2 regions of the Rhodococcus sp. NPDC057529 genome follow, and region 2 is predicted to be linked to the other one. Evidence: riboswitches for the same ligand, from Rfam matches in the RefSeq annotation. Region 2 holds a riboswitch; the other holds the start of a gene.
The links. A riboswitch is a leader RNA that binds a small molecule or an ion and turns the genes downstream of it on or off. The one in region 2 is predicted to bind cyclic di-AMP.
Positions count from the first base shown of each region.

Region 1: linked by a shared signal. The riboswitch ahead of ACFU5V_RS26825 (NlpC/P60 family protein) and the one ahead of ACFU5V_RS08900 (transglycosylase family protein) in region 2 are both predicted to bind cyclic di-AMP.

Region 1 covers NZ_JBHVEY010000014.1:206,773-215,550, reverse strand. Annotated here, with positions in the region: gene ACFU5V_RS26840 (glycosyltransferase family 4 protein) at 1-72, opposite strand, end outside; gene ACFU5V_RS26835 (hypothetical protein) at 116-1,483, opposite strand; gene ACFU5V_RS26830 (NlpC/P60 family protein) at 1,533-2,585, opposite strand; gene ACFU5V_RS26825 (NlpC/P60 family protein) at 2,957-3,502, opposite strand; cyclic di-AMP (ydaO/yuaA leader) riboswitch at 3,517-3,681, opposite strand; gene ACFU5V_RS26820 (DEDD exonuclease domain-containing protein) at 4,138-5,904, shown strand; gene ACFU5V_RS26815 (Lrp/AsnC family transcriptional regulator) at 5,901-6,176, shown strand; gene trpD (anthranilate phosphoribosyltransferase) at 6,186-7,274, opposite strand; gene ACFU5V_RS26805 (ribonuclease E inhibitor RraB) at 7,319-7,789, opposite strand; gene ACFU5V_RS26800 (heme-copper oxidase subunit III) at 7,916-8,527, shown strand; gene ACFU5V_RS26795 (c-type cytochrome) at 8,592-8,778, shown strand, end outside.
Region 2 covers NZ_JBHVEY010000004.1:68,575-77,352, forward strand. Annotated here, with positions in the region: gene ACFU5V_RS08880 (ABC transporter ATP-binding protein) at 1-235, shown strand, start outside; gene ACFU5V_RS08885 (alpha/beta hydrolase) at 273-1,256, opposite strand; gene ACFU5V_RS08890 (helicase-associated domain-containing protein) at 1,404-3,722, opposite strand; gene ACFU5V_RS08895 (hypothetical protein) at 3,783-3,971, shown strand; gene ACFU5V_RS08900 (transglycosylase family protein) at 4,039-4,623, opposite strand; cyclic di-AMP (ydaO/yuaA leader) riboswitch at 4,632-4,845, opposite strand; gene ACFU5V_RS08905 (YccF domain-containing protein) at 5,080-5,457, opposite strand; gene ACFU5V_RS08910 (hypothetical protein) at 5,518-5,757, opposite strand; gene ACFU5V_RS08915 (cold-shock protein) at 5,927-6,337, shown strand; gene ACFU5V_RS08920 (DUF2771 domain-containing protein) at 6,402-6,887, opposite strand; gene ACFU5V_RS08925 (MFS transporter) at 6,894-8,564, opposite strand; gene ACFU5V_RS08930 (glutaminyl-peptide cyclotransferase) at 8,636-8,778, opposite strand, start outside.

The DNA.
Region 1 (8,778 bases), on a different contig from region 2:
GGTGTGCAGGTACGACTGAATTCCGCCGGGCCGCGGCGGAAAATCGTTCGTCACCAACAGTGTTCGGCGCATGTGATCACCGTAGGCGGTCGGCCGCGCGGTCACCGACGCAGGGTCACCCCAGGTGAGCGCCCACCCAGTCGGTCCAGCGGTCCCGGAACTGCTCGGCATCGACGCCGAGGACGTCGGACAGTCGTGCGTCGACCGTGTCCGGATCGGCCTCTCCCACGGCCAGCTTCCGGTACAACTCCGTCAGCCTCGTTTCGCCGTACTGCTCCGCGACGAAGGCGTTGATCGACCACGCGGTCTCGTAGGCGACCGAGCCGCGTTCGCCGGATTCGGAGAAGGCGGTGTTCTCGGGGAAACCGGTCGGGGGGCCTTCGGCGCCCACCTGCGCGGTCAGGGCCGGCGCGATCTGCCGTGCGGCCTGACCGGTTCCCCGGTAGGCGGCGTACTCGGCGTAGCCCTCCAGCACCCACATCGGTGAGCGGTCCACCGTCTCGGCGCGCGCCGCCACGTGGATGAGTTCGTGTCGCAGGATCGCCCGCCGGGTGACGTCGGTGAGCCGCTCCGCCGACGAGGGGCTGAACACGATCCGCTGCCCGGTGACCGCGTCGGCGGATGGGTCGACGGCGTCCGAGATGGCGACGGCGGCGATGCCGCGTCCGTCGTGATCGGGCCCGACGAGTGCGGTGAACTCGTCCTGCGATCCGGCGACCCACACGAGCGCGCGGCCCGCCCAGTCCGAACCCCACAGTTGGGTCGCGTTGACGACGGCGGCGGGGAGTTCCTCCGCCAGCCGGTCCACCATCGCGACGTTCTCGAGATGTCCGAGGACCACCGACGTCCGGCCGTCGCCGGTGTCGACGCGGCGCGACACGACGGATCCGAAGTCCCACGGGCCACGCCACGTCCGCCGCTCGCCGTCCACGGTGGCGCTGTCGCTGACGAGTGCCCAGCTGTCACCGCGCCGGGCGACGACGAGCGCGACGGGTTTGCGGGTGGGTCGCTCGTCCGCTCCCGCGATCGCGTAGCGGAGTTGCACGGCCGGCGCCCACACTTCGTCGGCCCCGAGCGCGTCGACGAGACTCGACGGCACCGCCGTCTCGGGACTCTCGGTGATCTCGTATCCCCAGTCCGAGAATTCCACCCCGGCAACGTTGCTCGCGCGGCGCGTCTCGGCGGCCAGGAAGCCCGGCGACGCCGCCCGATCCATCAGACCGGACAGGCGGGCCGTGTCGTTCGTCCGCACGGCCGACGCCCACGTGTCGAGGAGCACCTGGACGGCCGCTGCACGCGACTCCGTGTCTGCCTGCGCGGTGCCGACCGCCCCGTCGGCGCCCCGTTCGTCGTGAGAGAACCCGGTCAGCGCGAGTACGACGACGACGGCGAGGACGAGTCCGGCCAGCGCGGCCAGCTCCCACGGGCGCGCTTTTCGGCGTGAGGTCGTATCCGTTGCGGGAGACGGGTCTGATGCGGGCACGCCGGTGAGTGTATGAGCACGCCCGCGTGCCGTCGCCCGACGGTGGCCGTCAGTAGCGGCGCGCCCCGTAGAAGGGGAACTTCGCCATCGACTCGATCTTCACCGGCACACCGAACGTCGAGGCGTGGAGAATGTTGCCGTTTCCTGCGTAGAGGCCGACGTGGGACGCGTCGTTGTAGAAGAGGACGACGTCGCCGGGCTGGAGTTCGTCGCGGGATACCGGGGTGCCGCCGCTGGCCTGAGCCTGACTGGACCGCGGGAGCGTCTTGCCGATCTGCTTGTACGCCCAGACGACGAGCCCCGAGCAGTCGAACTGGTCGGGCCCGGTGGCGCCCCACACGTACGGGTCGCCGATGCGGGTCATGCCTGCCTGCAACGCGCTCGTGCCCGAGCCGGGGGTCAGGTGCGCGAGGATCGTGTCGGGGTCGAAGCCGGGCGGGAACGGCGTTCCCGCCAACTGGTCGCGCTCGGCGCCGGTGAGATCTCCGAATGCCTTGATCACGTCGGCGATCTGCGCCTGCAGGTCGCTCTGCTTGCGTTGCAGGTCGTCGCTGACCACCTTGGCCTGCTCGGTGGCCGCCCGCGCGGACTCCGCGGACTGCTTCGACGCCTCGGCCGCCCTGGTGGCGTCCGACGTGGCCGACTGGAATTGCGCGACCTGATTGCGGGTGTCGTTGGAGATGGCGTCCAGGGCGGACATCTGGTCGAGGAGTTGCTGCGGCGAGTCGCTCACCATCACGGCGAACAGGCGATTGGTCCGGGCGCCCTGATAGTTGGCGGTGGCGAGTTTGTTCACCACGGGCTGGAAGACGGCGACGCGCGCGTTGGCCTCGTCGAGGACACCTTGATCGGCCGCGAGCCGGGCGTCCGCATCGCGTTGCGCCGACTGTTTGGCCTCGAGATCGATCTGCGCGTTGTGGAGGGCCTCCGACGTCTGCTCGGACTGCCGGGACAGGTCGCCGAGCTTCGTCAGCGCCTCGGTCGGGTTGGTGGTGACCGGGTCCGCACCCGCCGGGATGGAGGGCAGCGACACGAGCGCCGCCGACAGCACTCCGGCTGTCAGCACGCTGCCCAGGGAGCGCTTCATCTTGTGTGAGGCCACGGAAATGCGGTTCTCCGATCGTCGATCTCCACCAGCCGGGTCGATGCGCGGCTCAGGAATTTCCCCGGCCGAGACGACCGCGGAGTGCCGAAGAGGTGGCGACCCGCGTTGCCGCCCGGTTGGCGCGGCAAGACTTCGCAAGGTCTCGGATAGGTTACGGAATGGCATACGTTTGTGTCCACCCATGTCACGACGGGGTGGCGGGGACCACCGGGCGGGCGGGCGACAGCCTGTCCGCCTGGGGCGCAACGACATCGAGGGTGGGTTCGAATCGTGATTCGAACCCACCCTCGGTGGTCGTGCAAGATCCTACGAAGCTACCCCGTGCATCCCCGCCCTCGACTCGGTGGATGCCTCGCCTCGTGCGTGGATCAGTAGCGGCGTGCGCCGTCGAAAGGCATCGACGCGATGGGCGCCAACTTGACGGGCTGGCCCTCGGTGGAGGCGTGGATCACGTTGCCGTTGCCGGCGTAGATGCCCGAGTGCGAGCCGCCGTAGAAGGAGATCACGTCGCCGGGGCGGAGATCGGACTGCGACACCGGGGTACCGGCGGCCGCCTGCGCGTAGCTGGTGCGCGGCAGGTTCAGTCCGGCCTGCTTGAACGCCCACTGCACCAGGCCGGAGCAGTCGAACGAGTTGGGACCTGCGGCGCCGTAGACGTACGGCGAACCGAGCTTGGTCTGCGCGGCCTGAACGGCCTTGTCACCTGCGGTGCTGGCCGGCGCGGGGGGCGCGGGCAGGTTCGGGACACCGGGGATCTGCGGGATGACGACACCCGGGATCTCGAAGGTTCCGACACCGGGGATGGTGATGGGGTCTGCGGCCGCGGGGGCCGCGGTAGCGGTGAGCGCTCCGACTGCGAGCGCGCCGGCGACGACTGCCCGTCGCACATTCCGCTTGGAAACTTGTGACGCCACGAAAGGGGTACTCCGTTTCTTCCATTCATCCGCCGACCGAGTTAGCTGACGGGTTCGGGCTGGGAAGATCAGCCCTACCCACCGGTGCGTGAGGACGTCCCGGCGGGATTCACCCCAGTAGAAACTTGGGTTCCCGGTACGACCGCTCTCGCGAGTGGCCGATTAGGCGGTGACTAGCGATGCGGCCCCGGTGTTGGGGCTGCGAGACTCCGCTAGGTCTCAGGAAGGTTACGAAATGGAATACCCCGATGTCGACCGGAACACGCGGAAAGTGTCCGTTTGCACCGTTTCGGGGCGTGCGGGCGCGCGATACCCACATTCGGTAACGACTGGATAACAAGCGGTATGTTTCCGTTCGCTTTTCGGCAGCGGGAGTGGGCATTTCGCAGAGCGCCGCGACTCCCCGGCCGCGCCGCGCCCCACGTTCGCGCTGTTCAACAGGGGTGGCGTGGGCGCCGCTCGGCACACGCACCGGACCCGCCGACCTCGATCGCCGCACCCCACGATCCCCGTTCCGGGGCGCGCCCTCGGCCGTCGGCCCACCCGCCACCGCAGCCCACACACGGGCAGTGTGATCCTCGTCTCCCCAGGCTCTTCGGGCGGGTCTGTCGGTGCCCGTCCATACGCTCTGAGCCGTGAGTGTCCCCGGCGTACCCGAACAGCTGAGATTCGACGACCTCGACACCCCGCTGCGGGACACCACGTTCGTGGTGGTCGACCTCGAGACCACCGGAGCGCGGCCGGGCGAGGACGCCATCACCGAGATCGGGGCGGTGAAGATCCGCGGCGGCGAGGTGATCGCCGAGATGGCCACCCTCGTCGACCCGGGACGGTCCATCCCGCCGCACATCGTCGAGATCACGGGCATCACCACCGCGATGGTGATCGACGCACCCCGCATCGAACGCGTGCTGCCCGCGTTCCTCGAGTTCGCACGCGGAGCGGTGCTCGTCGCCCACAACGCCCCCTTCGACACCGGCTTCCTCAAGGCCGCCGCGTCGGCCACCGACACCCCCTGGCCCAAGTTCACCGTGCTCTGCACGGTCAAACTGGCCCGCCGGGTCCTCACCCGCGACGAGGCGCCGTCGGTCAAGCTGTCGTCGCTGGCCCGGCTCTTCGACGTCGGAAGCACCCCGACCCACCGGGCCCTCGACGATGCCCGCGCCACCGTCGACGTACTGCACGCCCTCATCGCGCGGGTCGGCAACCAGGGAGTGCACAGTCTCACCGAGCTCGTCGACTACCTTCCCGACGTCTCCTCCCACCAGCGGGCGAAACGCACGCTCGCCAGTCATCTCCCCCACGCTCCCGGCGTCTACCTGTTCCGCGGGCCGTCCGACGAGGTCCTCTACGTGGGCACGGCGACGGATCTGCGCCGCCGGGTGCGCAACTACTTCACCGGCTCCGAGACGCGCGGCCGGATGAAGGAGATGGTCGCGCTGACCACCCGCATCGACCACGTCGAATGCGCGCACGCACTCGAGGCGGGGGTGCGCGAGCTCCGGCTGCTCGCCGCCCACACCCCGCCGTACAACCGGCGGTCCAAGTACCCGAAGCGCGGCTGGTGGATCACGCTCACCGCGGAGGCCTTCCCCCGGCTGTCGGTGGTGCGGACCCCGGCCGCCGACTCCCTCGGACCGTTCCGGTCCCGCTCGACCGCCGCCGACGTCGCCGACCTCCTCGCCGAGTACTGCATTCTCCGTACCTGCACCAGCCGGATCCCGAAGGGACGGACGCACGGTGCGCAGTGCCCGCCCCGCGAGCTCGGGCGCTGCCCCGCGTCCGTCCACGGCCGCGACACGGAGGACACCTACCGTCCCGGCCCGGAACTCTTCCGGCTCTTCCTACGCGGCGCCGACGACGCGCCGCTGCACCGGATGCGCGCACGGGTGGAGGAACTGGCCGCGGGCGAGTTGTTCGAGAACGCCGCGCGGCTGCGGGACCGCACCGCGGAGGTCGTCCTCGCGCTGCGCAGAATGCAGCGCCTGGCGGCGCTCACCGCCCTCGATCAGCTCGTCGCCGCTCGCCCCGCCGCGACCGGCGGCTGGGAGTTCGCGGTGATCCGTTCCGGGCGCCTCGCGTCCGCGGGCTGCGCCCGGCGGGGAATCCACCCGATGCCGGTGGTCGACGCGCTCGTCCTCACCGCAGAAACCGTCGTGCCCGACACGACTCCGCTTCGCGGCGCGTCCCCCGAGGAGGCCGGGCTGCTCGCGCGCTGGCTCGACCAGGACGACACCCGGATCGTCAGTGCGTCCTCGGGGTGGTGCGAGCCCGCACGGGGCGCCGGATCCTGGTCCGAGTGGTGTGCGCTCGCCCGCGCCGGCAGCGCGTCGACACGGGACGCCGAGACCCGACCACCCGCACCGGGTTCCGCCGACCACCGCTTAGGCTGGCGATCATGATCAACGCCATCGTCCTGATCCACGCCGAAGCCCACCGCATCCCGGAGACCGCTCAGGCCGTCGCCGACATCGAGGGCGTCGACAAGGTCTACTCCTGCGCAGGCGACGTCGACCTCATCGCGATCGTGCGGGTCCGGGACCACGCGAAGATCGCGGAGGTCGTCACCGAGGGAATCAACAAGGTGGACGGCGTCTCGCGGACGGCGACGCACATCGCGTTCCAGTCCTACTCCAGCGCCGACGTGGAAGCGGGCTTCTCCATCGGCGAATAGTTCCGCCGGCTATTTGCTGGTGGCCAGGCCCGACGTGAGATCGGCCCACCGGCCGAGCAGCGTCGCGGCCGCGCCGCTGTCGATGGACTGCGCCGCCGCCGAGAGCCCGTCCGACAGTCCCTCCTCGAGGGTGCGGGCGCCGAGACCCCGGAACGCCGTGATCGCCGCCGCGGCGTTGAGGAGAACGGCGTCGCGGACGGGTCCGGTCTCACCCGCGAGGAGTCGCCGCGCCACCGCGGCGTTCACGTCGGCGTCGCCGCCGCGCAGTTCGTCGAGCGGCACCCGGGCGATGCCGATGTCGCGGGGGTCGAGCCGACGGGTGGTCACCGCTCCGTCGGCGACGATGTGCACGGTCGAGGTGGTCGACGTCGTCAGTTCGTCCAGGCCGTCGTCGCCGCGCACCACCAGCGCCGAATTGCCGCGCTGCGCGAGCACACCGGCCACCACCGAGATCAGGCCCGGGAAGGCGCAACCGATGAGGCCGGCCCGCGGACGGGCCGGGTTGGTGAGCGGTCCGAGCACGTTGAAGACCGTCGGGATGCCGATCTCCTTACGGGGCGCGCCCGCGAACCGCAGCGCCGGGTGGAACACCGGCGCGAAGCAGAATCCGATGCCGACCTCCCGCACGCAGCGGGCCACCTCGTCGGGGCCGAGATTGATCTTGACGCCGAGAGCCTCGAGAACGTCCGCGCCACCACTCTTGGACGACGCCGCCCGGTTGCCGTGCTTGACGACGCGGATGCCGGCCGCCGCGACCACCAGTGATGCCATCGTCGAGATGTTCACGGTGTTCGATCGGTCACCGCCGGTGCCGACGATGTCGACGACGTCGTCGTCGACGGGAACCTTGCGTGCGTGCCCGAGCATCGAGTCCGCGAGGCCGCGCAACTCCTCCGGCGTCTCGCCCTTCATCTTCAGGGCGACGCCGAACGCCGCGATCTGCGCGGACGTGGCGTTGTCCGACATGATCTCGTCCATCGCCCATTTCGCGTCGTCCACCGCGAGGTCACGTCCGTCGGTGAGCGCACCGAGGACCGACGGCCAGGTGCGTGCAGGCAGCACACCGTCGTTGGTCCCCTGAGCAGTCGGGCTCTGCATCGTCGTGTCCCCTTGTACTAGTGGCGGATCCGATCCCTGGCAGCCTAGTCACCGGGCGGACCGGACTCGCGCGCCGGTTGCGTCGCGTCCCATCCGTCGACCGAGCCCCCGAGCCGCTGGGCCAGTCCCGCCATCCTCGACTTCTCCTGGGAACAGTGCAGCGCGTCGAGGACCTGGACCCGTTGCAGCACGAGTTCGACAGTCGCGCCGTCCTCGGCCGGGGACGCCTGCCCGTCCGGATCCTGCGGTCGGTAGCCGTCCTGGGCGGCGATCGACACGGCGTCGGCCACCGAGGCCGCGGGCAGCCGTAAGTGGTGCCGCAGCACCGCTTCCGCGTCGGCGTCCCACCGCGGTTCCTCGGCGGCGGCGCGGTCGAGCACGGTCGAGCACGCCTCCACGTCGTCGAAACTCGAGGCGACGACCACGAGGTCGGGCCGGTCCTGATCGAGAGGGGCCTGCTTCCGACTTCCGAACAGTCGCCGCAGCCACCCCGTACTGTTGTCTCCAGAGCGCATGACTCCACCCTTTCACGGTCCGCGACCAGGCTGTCAGCAGGGAGAACCGGACAAGCGGGGCGCCTCGGCGCGCCGAGGGTGGACCCGGGTAGTCGTCTCTTACGACGAAGCGTCATACTTCTGTCTGTGACGAGCGCAGTAGGGACTTCAGGATCAGCAATCACCCAACGCGTGCACTCGCTGAACCGACCTAACATGGTCAGCGTTGGCACCATCGTGTGGTTGTCAAGTGAGCTCATGTTCTTCGCAGGGCTCTTCGCCATGTATTTCGTGGCGCGAGCACAGGCGAACGGGAACTGGCCGCCGGAGCCGACCGAGCTGAATCTGTTCCTCGCCGTGCCGGTGACGCTGGTGCTGATCGCCTCGTCGTTCACCTGCCAGATGGGTGTCTTCGCGGCCGAGCGCGGCGACGTCTTCGGCCTCCGCCGGTGGTACCTCCTGACCTTGGCGATGGGCACGTTCTTCGTCCTCGGCCAGGCCTACGAGTACATCCACCTCGTAGAGCACGGCACCTCGATCTCCAGCAGCGTGTACGGCTCGGTGTTCTACATGACCACCGGCTTCCACGGAATGCACGTGATCGGCGGCCTCATCGCGTTCGTGTTCCTGATCGCCCGCACCAAGGTCAGCAAGTTCACGCCCGCCCAGGCCACCGCCGCCATCGTCGTCTCGTACTACTGGCACTTCGTCGACATCGTGTGGATCGGCCTGTTTGCCACGATCTATTTCATCCGTTGATCAGCTGAACGCCCCAGGCAGCCCCCTGACGTCCAGTCCGTCCCGACATACCAAAGGGATACAGATGAGTTCATCCCCCCCTCCCGCATCCGATACCACAGCGTCCGCCGCCAAGGCACGCCGCCAGCGGAAGCTCCGCAGGCGCGTCACGGGCGCCCTGGTCCTGATGATGGGACTGGTCAGCGCCGGTTTCCTCGCGTCCGCGTTGACGCCAACCCCGCAGGTGGCCACCGCCACCGATGATCAGGCAG
Region 2 (8,778 bases):
CGACCTGGCCACGGAGGACCGGGTCCGCCGCGCGACCGAGAACCTGTCCCGGCGGCGCACCACCGTCGTCGTGGCGCACCGATTGAGCACCGCGGCGCGAGCCGACAGGGTGGTGGTCCTCGACGGCGGCCGGGTCGCGGAAGTCGGAACGCACGACGAGTTGCTGGACCGGGGCGGCGTCTACCGGGAACTCTGGGAGGCCTATGCGGCTTCGCCACCCGTGAGTACTTCTTAACCGCGGGCGGTTAACAAGTACTCACGGGGCCGGAGGCCTATGCGCCGATCGACGCCTTCATCATCGGGAGCATGGCCCACAGCTGGTCCTGCCAGTAGCCCCAGCTGTGGGTCCCTGTCGCCGGGAAGTCGTAGTGCGCACCGATGCCGAGGGTGTCGAGCCGCACCTGGAACGCCCGGTTCTGGGCGAGCGCGATGGCCTCCAGACCCATGCCGGTGCCGACGTTGAAGACGTCGATCGCGGACTGCGGCTGATCGTGCGGTCCGGGGAGGCCTGCCCCCGCCGAGATCCACATCGGCAGCCCGCGCATGAGGGGAGCGGCGACGAACGGGTCGTTCCGCAGCCATGCGGGATCCCACGGCGGGCCCCACATGCAGTCGGCGTTGTAGCCACCGGAGTCGAGCATCGCGATGCGGATCGCCTCACGCATGCCCGGCGCCGACAGGTTCAGATACCCCGACATCGACCCGGCGAACGTGAACTGGTCGCGATGGTAGGCAGCGAGGATCAACGCCGCGTTGCCACCCATCGACAGTCCGGCGATGGCGTTGCTGGTGCGGCTGATGCCGTAATTGTTCGCCAGGAAGTCGGGCAGATTCTGGGTGAGAAACGACTCCCACTTGTACGTGTACGGCTGGTTGTTGGTGTTGCTGGGCGCGTACCAGTCCGTGTAGAAACTGGACTGCCCGCCGACCGGCTCGACCACGGTGATCCCGTGATCGGACAGCCACGCGGCGTTGGTCTCGTGTTCCCAGCCGCTGACGTCGTTGGTCGCGCGGAGGCCGTCGAGGAGGTAGAGGGCCTTGTTGCTGCCGTTGTTCGCGAGCCACATGCGGATCTTGATCTGCCCGACACCGCCGGGTGCGTCGACCCAGTGTTCGCGCAGCCGGCTGTACGGGTCCGCGGACGCCGTCCCGCCGCCGACGAGGACGAACGCGAGAGGCAGGATCACCACCGCAATCATCAGCCGGACGACGCCTCGTAACCAACCGTGTAACGGCTTCGTTGCTGTGACACCCATGGTTCTGCCTCCTGGTAAGTCGTCCCCGGCCAGGTACATACCAGCAACACGGTATTGCGCGGCCCGGAATTCCTCGGCGTTTGCGCAGAATCGTTATCCGACCTGTGAGTACTTGTTAACGTCCCGCGGTTCACAAGTACTCACGGGTCAGACGACGCGGGCGACCGACGTGATGCGGTGCAGGGTGAACCGGCGGACCGCGCCGCTCGCCGGGTCGAAGGCGTCGAGTTGGCCGCCGCCGACGCTGACGGGATCGACGATGCGATGCGTCGCCACACCCTGCGCGTCGACGTAACCGATCGTCACGCTGGAGCGTTCGCGCGCCGCGGCGTTGAGGAGGGCGATGGTCGCGGCGCTGCTGGCCCGCGACCCGTCGGACCGGATGCTGCCGGAACCCTTGGCCGACGCCGCCAGGTCACCGGCGCGCAACGTCCGGACGACCGCGTCGAGTTGGGCATCGGTCGCGACGGCCGGGGTGCGGCTCGCGGGGGCCTTGCGCCGGGTCAGGACGCGGGCGCCGCGCGGGCGCAGGTCGACGAGGGCGCCGGACGAGTCCTCGCCCGCCGGCGCGAACCCGGCGGCCCGCAGTTCGCCCAGCACTTCCCGCAGCGGTGCCTGCGACACCGCCACCGTCGGCGCCAGCGCGCGCAAAGCCAGGGCGGCGGCCACCGGCGACGCCAGGACCTCCGCGAGCAGCGTCGGATCCTCGCAGCGGACGAACGACGCCGCGACACCGGCCCGGAGCCGGCCGTGCCGCCGCGCGACGTCGTCGATCAGATACGACAGCGACTGCGGGACGGGGGTGCGCGACCGCGTCGCGAAGAGGCTGTGCAGTTCCGCCGCCGTCATCCCGACGTCGAGGGCGCGTCGCACGCTGTCCTCGCTGATCCGGTACATCGACGCCGCACCGGCGGACTCGATGTCCGCGACGAGCGTGATCTGTTCCAGTAGGTCCGGGGTCAGCGGTCCCGGGGCGACGACGGTGAGGTCGGCCTGGACGAGAACGTGGTCGACGGGTTCGGGCAGCGATGCGTGCATCTCGGCCTCGGCGTCGCCGCCGTGGAGGAGCGCACGTCCGGGCGAACTGAGTGCGCCGCGGGCGACGAGTCCGAGTGTCGCGGCCTCCTCGAGGGTGCGTTCCACCGCGTGGACCCGGAGCCGGGCCCCCCAGCGGGGTCGGCGCCAGGCCAGGAGGCGACTGACCTCGGCGGGGTCGGCCGAGTGCCCGCTGCCGAGTTCGGCCAGCAGCCCGAGGATCGCCTGCCGGTCCCGCGGCGCGGACGGCGCGCGCACCTCCTCGGACAGCGCGGCGACCGGTTTGTCGTTGGCGTCGCGCATGCCGATGAACCACGCCATGCGCGGCAGTTCCAGCCACGCCGCGGCCAGTGCATGCCACCGCCGGGCGACCGGGGAGGTCAGCCAGTTGTCGACCGCGGCGGTCGGGGCCCAGTAGTTCTCCCCGGTGTCGGACGTCGGCGCCGGGTCCGGGGTGCCGCTGGCGATCAGTCCGGCGGCCGACAACAGTTCGACGAGCAGGCTCAGCCGGTTCTCGTCGATGCCGGACGTCTTGGCGATCCGCCGCAGTTCCCGGACCCCGAGACCACCCGCCCGCAGCGCCGGTGCCGGGGCCTCGCCGAGCGCCTTGACGACGTCCTCGCAGTGGCGAACCAGCTCGAGAGCCTCACCGGCGGCGGCGGCGTTGATGTCGGCGGGCCTGTGTTTGCGGCCCGTCACGCCGGGCGCGGCCAGCGAGGTGGGGTCGAAGACGGCCTCCCCGCGCAGGACCTGCCGCACCTGGAACGGCAATTCGACGGTCTCGTCGTCCATCCACCGCAACAGCCCGGCGGCGAGGAGTCGCTGAACGGGACGGTCGGGGGGTGTCCCGGGAGCCGCGTCCCGGGTCCGTCCGATCGAACTCGACTTCGCCAGGGTCTCGAGGATGTCCCGTTCGGCGGTCTGCAGTCCCGCCAGCGCCGACGCGATCCCGGCCTCGTCGAGCGTCTCGACGGGTTCGGCGCTGCGGCCGACGCGCCACGGGATGGTGGCCACGACCGCGGGAACGATCCGCAGCGACGTCTTGTCGCCCCAGACGATCCCGACGGACCGCAGGCCGTCCAGGGTGGCGTCGACGGTCTTCTTCGTCGCCCGCGACCCCACCGCCTCCTGCAGGGTGGCCCGGGGCACGGGCACCTCGTCGGCACGCTCGAGCGCCAGGAGTTCGAGGACACCGAAGTCCAGGGACGTGAGGTTGTCGGCCGCACGGGCGACCGAGGCCCGTTGCTCGGCGCGGCCGGCGAGGACGACGATCGTGGCCGGAGGCGGGACCGCGAGGTCGGGGCGCCTGCGGAGCAGATCCGTCAGTTCGGCGTCGCTGCGCGCGGCCAGCCAGTCCGCGAGCGTCGCGGCGCCGCGCGGGGAGACTGCGGTGCCGTTGGTGCTCGCGGTGGTGTCGTCGGTGTCGGTCATCGACTATCAGATTAGAGACCTGGGCTGTACGTCGCCGAATGCTCCTGTCAAAATGGCACCGTGGCTAACAATTCGAAGAAGCAGTACGTGGATCCAGGGTGGCCCGAAACCGCCGATGGAGATCACGCCGTGACCGAACTGTCGTCGACCCGTGCGGGCGGATTGTCCCCGTTCGGCGAGGACACCGAATTCCCGTTGCCGGCGGAGTCGTTGCCGTACGCGCACCCGCACACGGTGATCAACCGCTGACCACGCGACAGAAGAGGGGCCCTGCACCGGATCGGTGCAGGGCCCCTCTTCTGTGAGTTGCGGGGGTCTACTGCGGGAGCAGTCCCTTGTTGGCGTCGATGAGCTGCAGGATCTGGGGATCGATGGCGATGCCCTGGGCCTTGACGGCCTCGATCGCGCTGTCGACGACGCCCGCGTACTGCGAGGTGCCGCCGTTGGTGCTGGGGACGCCGCCCGTGAGGTCGGGCAGTGCCGGCGCCGCGGGGGCCTCGGGCACGGTGGCGGGGGCGGTGCGCTGGGTGGGTGCGCTGCTCAGGCCGAGGCTCGAGGAGCAGGACGGCCATGCGCCCCAGCCCTGGGAGTCGAGGACCTTCTCGGCGACGACGATCTGCTCTTCACGCGAGGCCTGGTTGGCGGTGGCTGCGTACTGGGTTCCACCGTGTGCGTTCCAGGTGCTCGGGGAGAACTGGAGTCCGCCCTGGAAGCCGTTTCCGGTGTTGATGCCCCAGTTGCCGCCGGACTCGCACTGCGCGAGGCGGTCCCAGTCGGAGTCGGGTGCCGCGTTCGCGGTGCCCGAGAAGGCTGCTCCGGCGACGCCCATGATGGCGCCGGTGACGGCGACCTTGGCGACGGTGCGGCCGGTGGTGGTGGGCTTGCGATGGCGTCCGCTCATAGTGGTCGAGATCCTCTCCACACGCGCCTGCGAGGTCAGCTGTCGGGTTCGGGCTGAGAGGTCGCCCGGCCTCGCCTCTCCTGGCTGGAGAGGGTCTGGCTTCACCCCAAGATCCGACTGTGCGAGGCACATTCGGACCGGTGTCCGTCTGGAAACTTGCGTTCCCTGGAGGACTTTGGGTCCCCCGTCCTCGTCCCTGGAATGCTTCGTCGGGACTCCGGTACCCGCGGGACGAGGTTTGGCGCGGCGGGCCGGATGTGGCCGATGTTTCCTCGGCCGGTGACGACGGTAACGGGCCGAGGCCGAAGTGTCACCATTTGATAACGCGGAGTGTCTTCGCCTGTTGCGGGGCCTCATTGGGCGCGCCGGGACTCTTCCCAGCTAGTGGCGACGAGACGTGGCTATCGCCGTCCCGTTGCCCTTCCGTTACCGGGCCGTTATGTGAGTAAGCTCACATCACCGCGGTGCGTCGACGATGTCCTTGCCGAGGGGCATCAGCGAGATGGGAATCATCTTGATGTTCGCGACGGCGAGAGGGATCCCGATGATCGTGATCGCCATGGCGACGGCCGTGACGACATGTCCGATCGCGAGCCACAGACCTGCAATGACGAACCAGATGACATTGCCGATCAGGGAGGCGACACCGGCCGTCGGCTTGTCGATCACGGTCTTACCGAACGGCCACAGCGCGTAGACGCCGACCCGGAACGACGCGATGCCGAACGGGATCGTGATGATCAGGATGCAGCACAGGATTCCGGCGACGAAGTACCCCAGCGCCAGCCACAGACCGCCGAAGACCAGCCAGATGATATTGAGCAGAATTCTCATGATCGTCCCCTCGGTGGTTGGGAATGCCCGGTGGTCGGGAATGCCCGGTGGTCGGGTGTGTCAGCGCGAGCGTCTGCCCTGCCTCAGTGCCGCCACGATTCCGAGCAGGAATCCGATCGGGCAGGCAAGGGCGACGAGGTACAGAACGAGACCCGGTTCGGAATCGGACAGCGCCGGGGTCAGGAAGATCGCCACGATCGCGACGAAGCCGATCGCGAAGAGAGCGAGTGCGACCCGCAGGAGTCCGTCGCCCCTCCGGGGTGTGTGAGGAGTGCTCGAAGGAGTCGATTCGTGGGCCACACCAGCAACGATAGTGCCTGGAAACCCGAATGCCGGAGGGGGTGTCTGCAAGGTAGACTGTGGGCACTGCGCGTCCCGCACCAGAGGTGGGGCGCGCTGTTTTGCATACCAAGTGCAACCAATACCAAGTGCAACCAACTGCACTCCAAGTGATGAGCGGGTGAACGCGGTGCCGACCGGCAAGGTGAAGTGGTACGACGTCGAAAAGGGCTTCGGCTTTCTGTCGCAGGAGGAGGGGGAGGACGTCTATGTGCGTTCGTCCGCTCTTCCCGAGGGCGTCGAGGGCCTCAAGGCCGGCCAGCGTGTCGAGTTCGGCATGGCCGCCGGTCGGCGCGGACCCCAGGCGCTGAGCCTGAAGGTGCTCGACCCTGCGCCGTCGCTGCGTCAGAACGCCGCGCGCAAGGAGCCGTCCGCCAAGAAGCACACGCCGGACGAACTGCACGGCATGGTCGAGGACATGATCACGCTGCTCGAGGCGAAGGTCCAGCCGGACCTGCGCAAGGGCAGGTACCCCGACCGCAAGACCGCCCAGCGCATCTCCGAGGTGGTCCGCGCCGTCGCACGCGAACTCGACAGCTGATTCGTCCGACGAGAAGGGCCCCGCGCTGTGGCAGCGCGGGGCCCTTCTTCGTGGGCGTGTCGTTCTAGGCGGTCTTGATCGACCAGGCGGCCCGTGCCTGTGTGAGCCCCTGCTCGTCGATGACGGCGGACGGCAGCTGGATCTCGACGCCGGCCAGCTGCAGGTCTTCCGAGGAGGGCACGGTCACGGCGCGGGTCTCACCGGCGCGGTGCGCCTGTTCCTGGACGAGGAGCTGGCCCGACGAATCCTGGTAGACGACGAGCATGCGCCACGGCGCGTCGACGATCTCCGGCGGCAACGACAGCTGCAGCGACGAGCCGGGGGGCACGTCGAGTTGGGCGATGTCGCCGGTCTCGCAGTCCTCGAGATACAGGTTGCAGTAGCCGAGCGGCGCGATCTGCTCGGCCCGGTCGTGCGCGAATGCCGTGATCTCGGGCAGGCGGGGCGAGGAGTTGCGGACCAGTGTGTAGAGGACTCCGACGAAGGCCACCAGGACCACGATCAGCCCCACTGCAATCAGTGCCAGGATCTTCTTGGTTCGCGCCTGCATTCTCACTTACGTCACATTTCCTGTCGATCGGTCGGCCCGGTGGGTCGAGTGGTGCTCGGTCACTTCTTGTTCGGCCAGGTCGGGGCGTTTTCCTCCGAGTCCCGGCAGGAGGGTGCTGCCGCGGTACGTGAGCACGGTCTGGACGAGCCCGACGGTCATGACGGCGGAGACCACCGAGAACCCGATCCAGTATTCGGTGGGCAGCAGGACGCCGAGCGCGCCGCCCACGACCCAGCTCAGCTGTAGGACGGTCTCCGAACGTCCGAATCCGGACGCGATCGACTCCTCGGGCAGGTCGTGTTGCAGCGACGCGTCCAGCGACACCTTGGCCAGGGCGCTGGCCGCCGACGCGACGAGCGTGGCGAGTGCGGCGGTGAGGAGATTGTCGGTGATCGCGGCGAGGACGGCGATGATCCACACGGCGCCCGTGCAGCGCAGCACGATGAGGGCGGGGCGGCCCAGCTTGATGCGGGCGCCCGCCGCGTTGCCCGCGAAGTTGCCGATGCCGGCGGCCGCGCCGACCAGACCGAGCATGGCGGCCTGGACCAGCGGTTCGTGGTCGGTCTTCGATTTCGCGACGAACGCGATGTACAGGGTGAGGAATCCGGTGAGCACGCGGATGGTGCTGTTGCCCCACAACCCGGTGATGACCGCGCGGCCCAGCGGTTGCCTGCGTTTGCCGGACTTCGCGGTGGCGGGGGCCTCGGGCTGCAGCACCCGGGTGCGCCCGATCACCTCGGTCGGGTGTTCGTCGCCGTGGTACGTGAGGGTGGCGGGAACCTCGCCCTCGGTGACCTCGACCCACGACGGGATCCGCATGGAGAGGTACGCGCCGAGTGCGGTGATGACGGCCGCCAGCCACAGCGCGCCGACGGAACCGGTGGCCATGGCGAGACCACCCGCGAGGGCGCCCGCGCCGATGGTTCCGCCGAGCAGCCCGAACACGGTGAGCCGGGAGTTGACGCGCACGAGGTCGATCTCCGGTGGCAGCACACGTGGGGTGACCGCACTCTTGAGCACCGAGAACGATTTGCTGAGCACCATCATGCCGAGCGCCGCCGGATACAGCACCCAGCTGTCGAAGTTGAAGACGAGGACGATCGCCAGCATCGTCCGGAGTCCGAACGACGTGGCCAGCGCGACGCGGCGGCCGTGCTGGAGGCGGTCGAGCATCGGACCGATCAGGGGAGCGATGACGGCGAACGGGGCGATCGTGATCAGCAGGTACAGCGCGACCTTCGTCTTGTCCTCGCCCGTCGCGGCCGAGAAGAACAGCGTGTTCGCCAGGGCGACTGCGATGGCCGCGTCGGTCGCGTTGTTGGCCATCACCGCGTAGGTGAGCGCGGTGAGACCCGACTTGTCCGCACCGTCCGCCTTGGCGGCACGGTGGAACGTCGCGATGCCCTTGTTGGTGAGTTCCCGGCTGCGCATCGCCGCCACCCGGGTGACGGTGAGCTTGCGCGGCATCGGCGGCGCCTTGGGGGCGTCCGCCCGCTCCTCGTCGGACCGGGGACGCTGCCCGCCGCCGACCGGATGCAGGGGCGGCAGCGGCGTGCGCCGGCCTCCCGGGCGTGCCGCGGGCGGGTATTTGTCGTAGCCGGGATGAACGGGGGGCCCGGAATTCTCGTCAGGAGCCCGACCGCCGTCAGGCTCGGAGGGTTCGCGCGGTCCGGTCACTCCCTAATTCTGTCCTAGTCGGGAGACATGCGACCACAGCAACCCCGGCCGATGCTGGTCAGATCGGCCTGTCAGGGAACGAACCGCACCTCGAACATGGCCGGCCAGTACTTTCCGGTGACGAGGAACCGGTCCGTTCCCGGGATCTGGGCGATGCCGTTGAGGACGTCGACGTCCCGCGGGCCGGGCGGAAGCGCGTCGCGGACGGCAGTTG